2 regions of the Komagataeibacter medellinensis NBRC 3288 genome follow, and region 2 is predicted to be linked to the other one. Evidence: riboswitches for the same ligand, from Rfam matches in the RefSeq annotation. Region 2 holds a riboswitch; the other holds the start of a gene.
The links. Region 2 has a riboswitch for cobalamin ahead of GLX_RS06305 (hypothetical protein). Riboswitches for the same ligand answer to the same signal wherever they lie in the genome.
Positions count from the first base shown of each region.

Region 1: linked by a shared signal. The riboswitch ahead of GLX_RS15240 (TonB-dependent receptor plug domain-containing protein) and the one ahead of GLX_RS06305 (hypothetical protein) in region 2 are both predicted to bind cobalamin.

Region 1 covers NC_016037.1:143,786-147,996, reverse strand. Annotated here, with positions in the region: gene GLX_RS15250 (cobyric acid synthase) at 1-1,233, opposite strand, end outside; gene GLX_RS19065 (DUF6925 family protein) at 1,238-2,209, opposite strand; cobalamin riboswitch at 2,307-2,525, shown strand; gene GLX_RS15240 (TonB-dependent receptor plug domain-containing protein) at 2,645-4,211, shown strand, end outside.
Region 2 covers NC_016027.1:1,377,256-1,381,466, forward strand. Annotated here, with positions in the region: gene GLX_RS06295 (hypothetical protein) at 54-539, shown strand; gene GLX_RS06300 (hypothetical protein) at 643-999, shown strand; cobalamin riboswitch at 1,194-1,428, shown strand; gene GLX_RS06305 (hypothetical protein) at 1,537-1,902, shown strand; gene GLX_RS06310 (DUF2147 domain-containing protein) at 2,024-2,500, shown strand; gene GLX_RS06315 (aromatic ring-hydroxylating oxygenase subunit alpha) at 2,568-3,659, opposite strand; gene GLX_RS06320 (uroporphyrinogen decarboxylase/cobalamine-independent methonine synthase family protein) at 3,667-4,211, opposite strand, start outside.

The DNA of each region.
Region 1 (4,211 bases), on a different replicon from region 2:
GTCGTCGCATCTGATTAGGGGCATGACCCGGTGATGTGATCGAACTGTTTCCCCACAATGAATTTCGTAGCCACTGAATCGCGCGCTATCGGAAAGCGTCATGCCTGAAGTCTGGTTGATCTGCTTGTCACGGGTCAGAACGGTATCAACCTCCAGAAGTCCAAGTCCTGGTATCGTGGTCGGGTTCCCTTCTATTCCGTCGGGATCATTTATGGTCTGTCCCAGCATCTGATAGCCACCGCAGAGACCGAATACATATCCACCCCGCCTGACGTGTCCCGCCAGATCAATATCCCATCCCTGCCGCCTGAAAAATTGCAGGTCTGCTATTGTCGCCTTGCTACCAGGAAGGAACACGACATGCGCGGACGCGGGAAGGGGCTGCCCGGGCCGGATCCGTGTGATCTTTACATGCGTTTCACCTTCCAGCGCATCAAGATCATCGAAATTGGCAATGCGGGGCATAAGGGGGACGGCTATCTCGATCCGTGAGGCCGCGGAACAGTCAACATCTTCAGGAATACTGTCTTCAGAAGGCAGTTCACGTATACTGTCTATCCAAGGAAGAACGCCAAGCCCCTTCCAGCCGGTAAACTTTTCTATGAAGTCATACCCAGATTGGAAAATGCTGGCGTCTCCCCGGAGGCGATTAACGATGAATCCCTTGATCAACTCACGGTCATCTGGATCAAGAACAGCATGGGTACCGGCGAGTGACGCGATAACGCCGCCCCGGTCTATATCGCCGATCATGACGACCGGAACATTCGCGGCTCTGGCAAAGCCCATATTGGCGATGTCGCCCTGACGTAGATTGATTTCCGCCGGGCTGCCCGCGCCCTCGACAATCACGAGATCGGATTGGCTACATAATGTCCTGAAGGCGGTCAGAACCTCGGGCAGGAATGCGGCCCGGCCACCGATAAAACTCGAAGCGTGCAGGTGTCCTTTTGCGCGTCCACGGACGATAACCTGCGCTGTATGATCACTTTCCGGTTTCAGAAGGACCGGATTCATAAGGGTGGAAGGGGCAATACGGCAGGCCTGCGCCTGAAGTGCCTGCGCCCGACCGATTTCACCTCCATCTACCGTCACGGCGGCATTGTTCGACATATTCTGGGGCTTGAAAGGCCGGACCGTCAGGCCACGGTTAGCGAAAACCCGGCATAAACCTGCCGTCAAAACGGACTTTCCGACATCGGATCCCGTGCCCTGCAACATGATCGCTGTCATGGAATCAGCCGCAGTCCGTAGCGCTCTTGATCGTGTCGGCAGGCACAAATCGCTCCATGCCTTCGTGACCCCAGGCTGCCATGCGAAGCAGTTCGATATGCATGCGCGCGCGACCACGTCTTGTAGCGGGTATTTTCAGATTTTCCGGTGTTCCATGTTGACGAACATGGGCCTGGAATGTGCCTGAAACCTGCAGGTCTTCCTCCATGCCGAATTCCTCAAGCAACGGCAGAAAGGATAGATCGGCAAGCCGGTCATAATCATGGGAATCATCATCGGACGGTCGGAACGGTGCCGCCGGATGAAGTGTCAGGAAAGGCTGCCAGCCTTCCGGAATGGGATCGAGGGCGGAGCAGGGTCGTTTCAACCTCACCAGTTTTGGCAGCAGGTGGGTATGGGCGCCGAGCGGAGAGTCTCCATCAGGTGCGGGAACGGGTTGGTAGACCTCCAGTCTGCCAGCAGGTGAAAGCATGACCCTGTGGGGCTGGACTTCCATCAGAAGCGCAAATGCTGCTGTGACGACGGCCAATGGGTCATCCGTGTCAACAGCAAGGGCTTCGACCAGGCGGGCATTTTCTGTCCTTACGCACATCCGGACCCGGCCCACGCCAATTCCAAGATCAATCAGCCACGCATCACGATCCTCTGGTCGGACAGCGTCCGCATCCTTTCCCAGAACCTTCAGGGTATGCTTCGCGGTCAGTTGTAACGGGCCGCATAACGCCATGCTATGCCGCCAGCGTCTGCCTTTTCCGACGAGAGAGTCCCACGCAAGGGCATGCAAGGGTTCGCTGGGACTAATGCGTATGGCACCGCGTTGGGTGACGATCTCCAACCCGTCAGGACATGGGGTGAGGCAGACCCTATCATCCGGAACATGATGGAATTCGCCGATCGCACCAAATGTTCCAATGCTCCAGCCGTTACGGAGATCCAGCGCCAGTGAAGTCAGCATGGAGGGCGTGATACGTTTCATCGGAAATATCCTGTGATTCATCAATCAGGCTGAAAATAACAGCAATCCTGACAGGATACTGAAAGATTGAATGCGGGTTGACAAGAACACCCCATCCGATCAGAATCGTTCCGACGGTGTCCCCTTTCGGGGGGATGAAAAGGGAACAGAGTGCGGATTGCGATCCAATGCTCCGGCTGCCCCCGCAACTGTAAACGGTCTGTCCTTGCATTACCGGATGTCATGATCCGGGCCACTGGAAACCGCGGTTTTCCGGGAAGGTTGTGCAGGACGCTACGCCGTGAGCCAGGAGACCTGCCGTCATGATGGTTGCGACCGGGAACTGTCGGGCGGGGTGTCCTGACGGTGTGGTGTTACAGGATTCCGTGCAGATCGGAAATCCTGTGGCAGCGCGCTCTCGTGGCAACGATGATGTGACCGCGAGACCTGAACCAGATGATCCTATTCCGTAATCTGCTGATTGCTTCCACCACGTTGATGACCATGGGGGTTGTAGTGGCGCGTGCCGATGATTCAGTCAGACAGCACGCGCCGCAAAAACAGTCCGCCAACCAGTACGTCATCGAGAATAAAAAATCGAAAGCCGTTGTTTCGTTGGGGGATACGGGTCTTCCCGAACTGATCAGCGTCAGTGCCGCCCGTCGGCCGACCTCCACCGATGATATCGGCACCAGCATGACCATCATCACGGAAAAGCAGATCCAGACCCAGCAGCGGCGCAGCCTGACGGATATTCTGGCACGCCAACCGGGCCTGAACGTGGTCCAGACAGGCGGCCCAGGGGGCACGTCATCCATTTTCATGCGTGGTAATAATTCCAACGAGGTCAAGGTCCGCCTGGATGGCATGGACATCAATGACGGAAGTTCCACCAATGGCATGTTCGATGCCGGTCAGTTTGTAACCGACGGCATGGGCCGGATCGAGATACTGCGTGGGCCTCAGAGCGGCCTGTACGGCGCCGACGCCATGGCGGGGGTTATCGACATTACCACGGCACAGGGGCAGGGCCGTTTCAAGCCGTTTGTCCGTATCGAAGGCGGTGGGTATGGTACCTTCAATCAGACCTTTGGCGCACGCGGCAGCAAGGGACGTTTTCATTATAATGTAGAATTCTCCCATTACCGGATGGACGGGTTCAACAATATCCCTTCCTATATCGAGCGTTATTATGGGGCCAACCGGCAGCAGCGGCATGAAGGCAACCGGAATGACAACCGTGGCGTCAATATCAGGCTGGGTTATGACGTCACCCATAATTTCGATCTTGGCCTGACCGCACGGCTGATACAGAGCAATTATCATTCCTACTCTCTGTATGACCTGCAAAGTGAAAATCTGTATGGTGATAAGGGTGTGCGGGAACAGAACAACCAGAACGAGGCCATCGTGCGCGGGACGGCCCATCTGGTTTCCTTTCACGGGCTTTTTGATCAGGTGCTTGGCCTTGGCTACATGACCAACCGCAACCGCTGGACGGAGACGGGCACGAGTTACGGCAGCCCGGTCAATCCAGACCCGGATTATTACCGTTCCAGCCGACTTAAGGTGGACTGGCACGGCACGTTCAATTTCAAGCAGTATGGCCAGCTTCTGATCGGTGCCGAACATTTCCATGATACGTTCAATACCAGCCATACGGCCTCAAGCATGTGGGACAGCGGATACGATACATCCGCCAGCATGGATACGACCGCAGGTTACGGGCAGTATCAGGGGAACTGGAACCATATTCTGTATGGTGCGGCCAATATTCGCTATGATGCCAATTCGCGCTACGGCAACCACGTGACATGGCGCGTGGCCCCGGCAATCCATGTGCCGGGCACCGGAACCATCATCAAGGCCAGCGCCGGTTCCGGTTTTCATGGTCCTTCGCTGTATCAGTTATTCGCAAATCAGGTGGGTGTGGGTTATTCGGAAAAGGGCAATCCCAACCTGAAGGCGGAACAGTTGATCGGCTATGACGCGGGTGTTGAGCAGAAACTGCTGCATGACCGTC
Region 2 (4,211 bases):
TGACCTCGTGACACAGGTACCTACATTTTATTCTGGATAAAAAAGAAATATCCATGAACACAGATATGAGCATGGCAGCCGTTACAGAACCAGAGCCGGTTGTCGCAATGTGTATGTTTTCTGATGCATGTCTTGATCAATCCTTGGCCCTTCGCCTGCGGCAGCCCGAGGTAAAACAGCTTTTCGTCCGCTTTGTAGCGGTCCTTATGCGTAAAAGGACCGACGCTTTGGAATCTATTGCCAACTCAGTGGAAAAACAGATCAACGCGCTGTTTTCCCGTCCATTTACGCGGCGGCAGGTGCAACGGATACTAGGGATCACCAACCAGAAACGTCTGCTCTGGATACAAGATGGGCACCTGCAGCAGACCGGAATAATCCTGAATAACCAGCGCGGTCAAAAATTGAGAGTTCCTGTATCTTGCGCCGAGAGAATTGGATGGCTTAACCAGAATCCTGACATGATCGAAGCATGGCGTGACGAGGATGCCCGCATCCTGACATACGAAGACCGGTCCAATGCAGCCCTTTCCAGTTAATCCATTCCGATTGAGAAAAAAGATGGCTTCTCCCGTACCTTCGCCGGGTTTTATCCTCATACAACAGCGGCGACGTCGACGTTCCATATCGGTATCCCGCCTTATGGAATCCGCACCTCTCCGGGAAGACGTCATTCAGGCAATAGCCAGGACGGAACTCCCTGTTCCAAACCCGGAAGACCGCATTCGTGCAGATGGATTTGAAACATTCCTTCGTCTGGCACCTCCCGCTGATCAGCTTCCCGCTGCGCCGAAGGCGCGGGGCAACTACCTGGAGGAACTGTTTTCGCCCCTGCTGTCAGAGGCTCTGGCCTATGTGGATACAGCCTGCGATTTATCAAACACGCACGGGATCGAGGCGCGTATGGCTTTGCTTCAGGCCTATATTTCCGCACACTGGACCATTGGCGCGCGTGATGCCGCCATGCACCTATACGGTATACCAAGCCCAAAGGGTTGACTGAAAGCATAGTGGTCACCGCATGAGCGGCGTAACCCCACCTGTCGGTTACAAGCGTGAAGATACTCAGGAATCTGGCGTTATCGGGGTGGGACGAGCGGTTTGATCAGTATCAACAAGCTCTTCGCTCCATGCAGACCGGCATCGCGTTTCGAGGAATTGGGCGTTCCTTTCGCTTCGCGCATAATCAGATGAGACTCTTGATTGACGATGGCCCCGTGCAAGCGGGTTAAAAGGGAATGCTGTAACGCTCCGGCTGGACAATTCTGTTCCGGGAGCCAGTCAGCGGCTGCTCCCGCAACTGTATGCGGTATGCCACCGGTTCGTTCACCTGCGGGTGAGCCACTGTTTCCTTCGGGAAATGGGAAGGCATGGACTGGCAGGCCATGATCCGTGAGCCAGGAGACCTGCCCTCGTCTGCAAACCACGTCGTCGGGCGGGATGCACCGAAGGCAGGAGATTGCCCATGCGTTATGGGAAGACCATTATAACTGAGCGATGCCCCAGATGTTTCATAATTCTGGTGGAGACATCATAATGCGGCGCTATGTGACCGGCGCGTTTCTGACAACCGGTCCACTCGCCCTGTATGGTTCAGGGACATGTGCTCATACTGCTGATATTCCTGACACCAGCACCGACGACATTTCCTTCAGCGTGCGCCGGACGGACGTGGCTTCTGGCGACGTGTGGGGACATGACACGCCGATATATGGCAGCCATACCTATCCCGTCTCGATACGTAGCGGAGAATGTGCCGGCATTGGTTTTGCGCATATTGCGGGCACGGCACATTTAACCGGCCAAGGGCGCCCGCATGATGGTAAAGGTCATACCGGGCTTTTCAGACAGCAGATGACGGGCGCGACAGAACCATTATGGAAAACATCCATGGTGCCCTAACCGCTCATTCTTACGGCATGCATCGCGGAGCATCGGTCATGCGCTTTTCCATGCGAATTCGCCGATAAATCCGCCGATATTTCATAATTTCAGTCACGCGCGAAGCAACGAAAGAGACATCATGCATATTGCGCAAAAAGCAACCTGTGTCTCGCTATTCTTCAGTGTCATGATTGGAGGAACTGCTGCTGTTCACGCACAGGTTCCTCCAGCAACAACAGCTCCGCCCGCCGTTCTGGGGCAATGGATCACCAGAAACCACAAGGGTGTCTTCGAGATCACACGGTGTGGCGACCATTTGTGCGGGAAGCTGGTGGGCCTGAACTATAGTGATGAAATCCCACGGGACCAGACAGGACGTTCGGAATGTGGCTTGCCCATGCTGCAGGACTTTGTGCAAGATACGGATCAACCGAACCGCTGGAACGGGTCCATTCTCGATCCCAATACCAATCACGTCTATCAGGCCCGTATGTGGGTTAATCAGTCTGGACAACTCAAGTTACGGGGCTATCTCGGGATTCCGATGTTCGGGCAAACGCAGACCTGGTTCCCTTATAAGGGTCATATCGGCCCGGACTGCAAAATGAGCACCTGATCTGCATGGTGCCAGGTCAGGCGAAGATGCCCATGCGCATTAAGACGGAGCATGGGCATCGACCGGTTTACTCCCTGGCATCCTTCCGGGGCGACATACCATTCTGGATAAGGATCTGGCGCAGCGCCACGATAACCGGAAAGACCTCCTGATTCCGGTCGCCATCCTGCTCCCGCCATGCCTGCTGCTCCAGCTCGACAATTTCGCGATCTTCAGTGAAAACCCGCTCCGTAAAGGCGATCAGCAGTGGCCATGCCAGATCCAGCACAAACGGGATTTTCAACCTGCGTATGGATAACAGGCCGAAAACGCGGTTGCTCAGCTCTTCCCGATCCTGGGGCACGTAGGCGATCCACAATTCCATCACCGGTTTATCTACGCCCTGGGTTTCGATACGTAATGTCTGATACGGATACTGCGTGCGGATGGTCATGACATCCCGGTAGGCGAAATCCCGGCCGTCTTTCCGGCGTTGTCCGTAAATCAGGGCTTCGCTCAACGGCTGCTTACCGGCCGTGCGGGCAAATGTATAGCGGGCCTCCACGAAATCCTTCCCACACTCCATTCCCAGAAACCGCGGTTTCATGCTTCCGACCAGACGGCTGTGGAGAACCTGATGGTTCATATCCATCAGGTTCTCATGCATAAAACTGTAGTGGCACTGCACGACCTTGCCAAACCGGCGGGTCCTATAATGCGGGTCGCGGACACGCGGGAAGTCAGGCAGGGGTACGCTATCGGATTTTTCCAGATCCCCCATGAATACGAAGATCAGGCCGTCCTTTTCACGACAGGGCCAGGTACGCAGCCGAGGTGGTTCGCGTTCCAGCTTCATGTCAGGGGAAAAGCATTGGCCGCGTCGACTGTATTTCAGCCCATGATACGCACAGCGGACAAAATCCCCACACACTTCCCCCCTGCTGAGTGGGAGTTGACGGTGGGGGCAGACGTCATCCAGCGCGAAAATGGCTCCGGCATCTGGCCTGACCACGACAATAGGCTGTCCTGCATAGCGGACACCGATCGCCTTGCCCCGGCGCAGTTCACGCGACCACGCGACCGGATACCAGAAATCGGGATTGCTGCGAACGCGACGGATATCGACACCTGACGAGGCTGCGATTTCAGACACGGTTGTTTCCGATATATCTCCTGTCATGATCTGTTCAATGTCTCACGCTGTCGGCAGCGCATGGGACAAAACGAATATCGTTTTCACAAAATTCGTGGACGGGCTCTGTCTGGCGTCTCCACTGACAGGAAGTGGCCAATGACACGATTTCAGACATTTTCTGCTGCAGCATAACCGGGTCGTCTGTTTCATTCAGCCCCGCCGTGCCACCCAATGCCCCGGATGGCGCGATCATAAGACGGTCCCGACGATGGGAGTTTAATATCTGTTCTACAATGCTCCGGGCCATACCAATATGGGTTGGTGCCGTGCCAGAGGCATCGACCAATCCCAGTGACAGCCAGCGATCCGCTGAAAAATGCTTCAGCACATAAGGCAAACCGCGATAACCGTGCACCAGATCTATATGTAGACCATCGAAAGGCAGTTGCAGCACAAACGGAAGATGCGGCCCAAAGCCTCCTTCTCCACCCACCAGAACCAGTGACGTAACACCTGATATCTCGGCCAGGATGCGCCATGCAACGTCAATGTGGGTCAGTGTAGCAGCCGATAGATCGGGATGTGCGAGGATAGGTT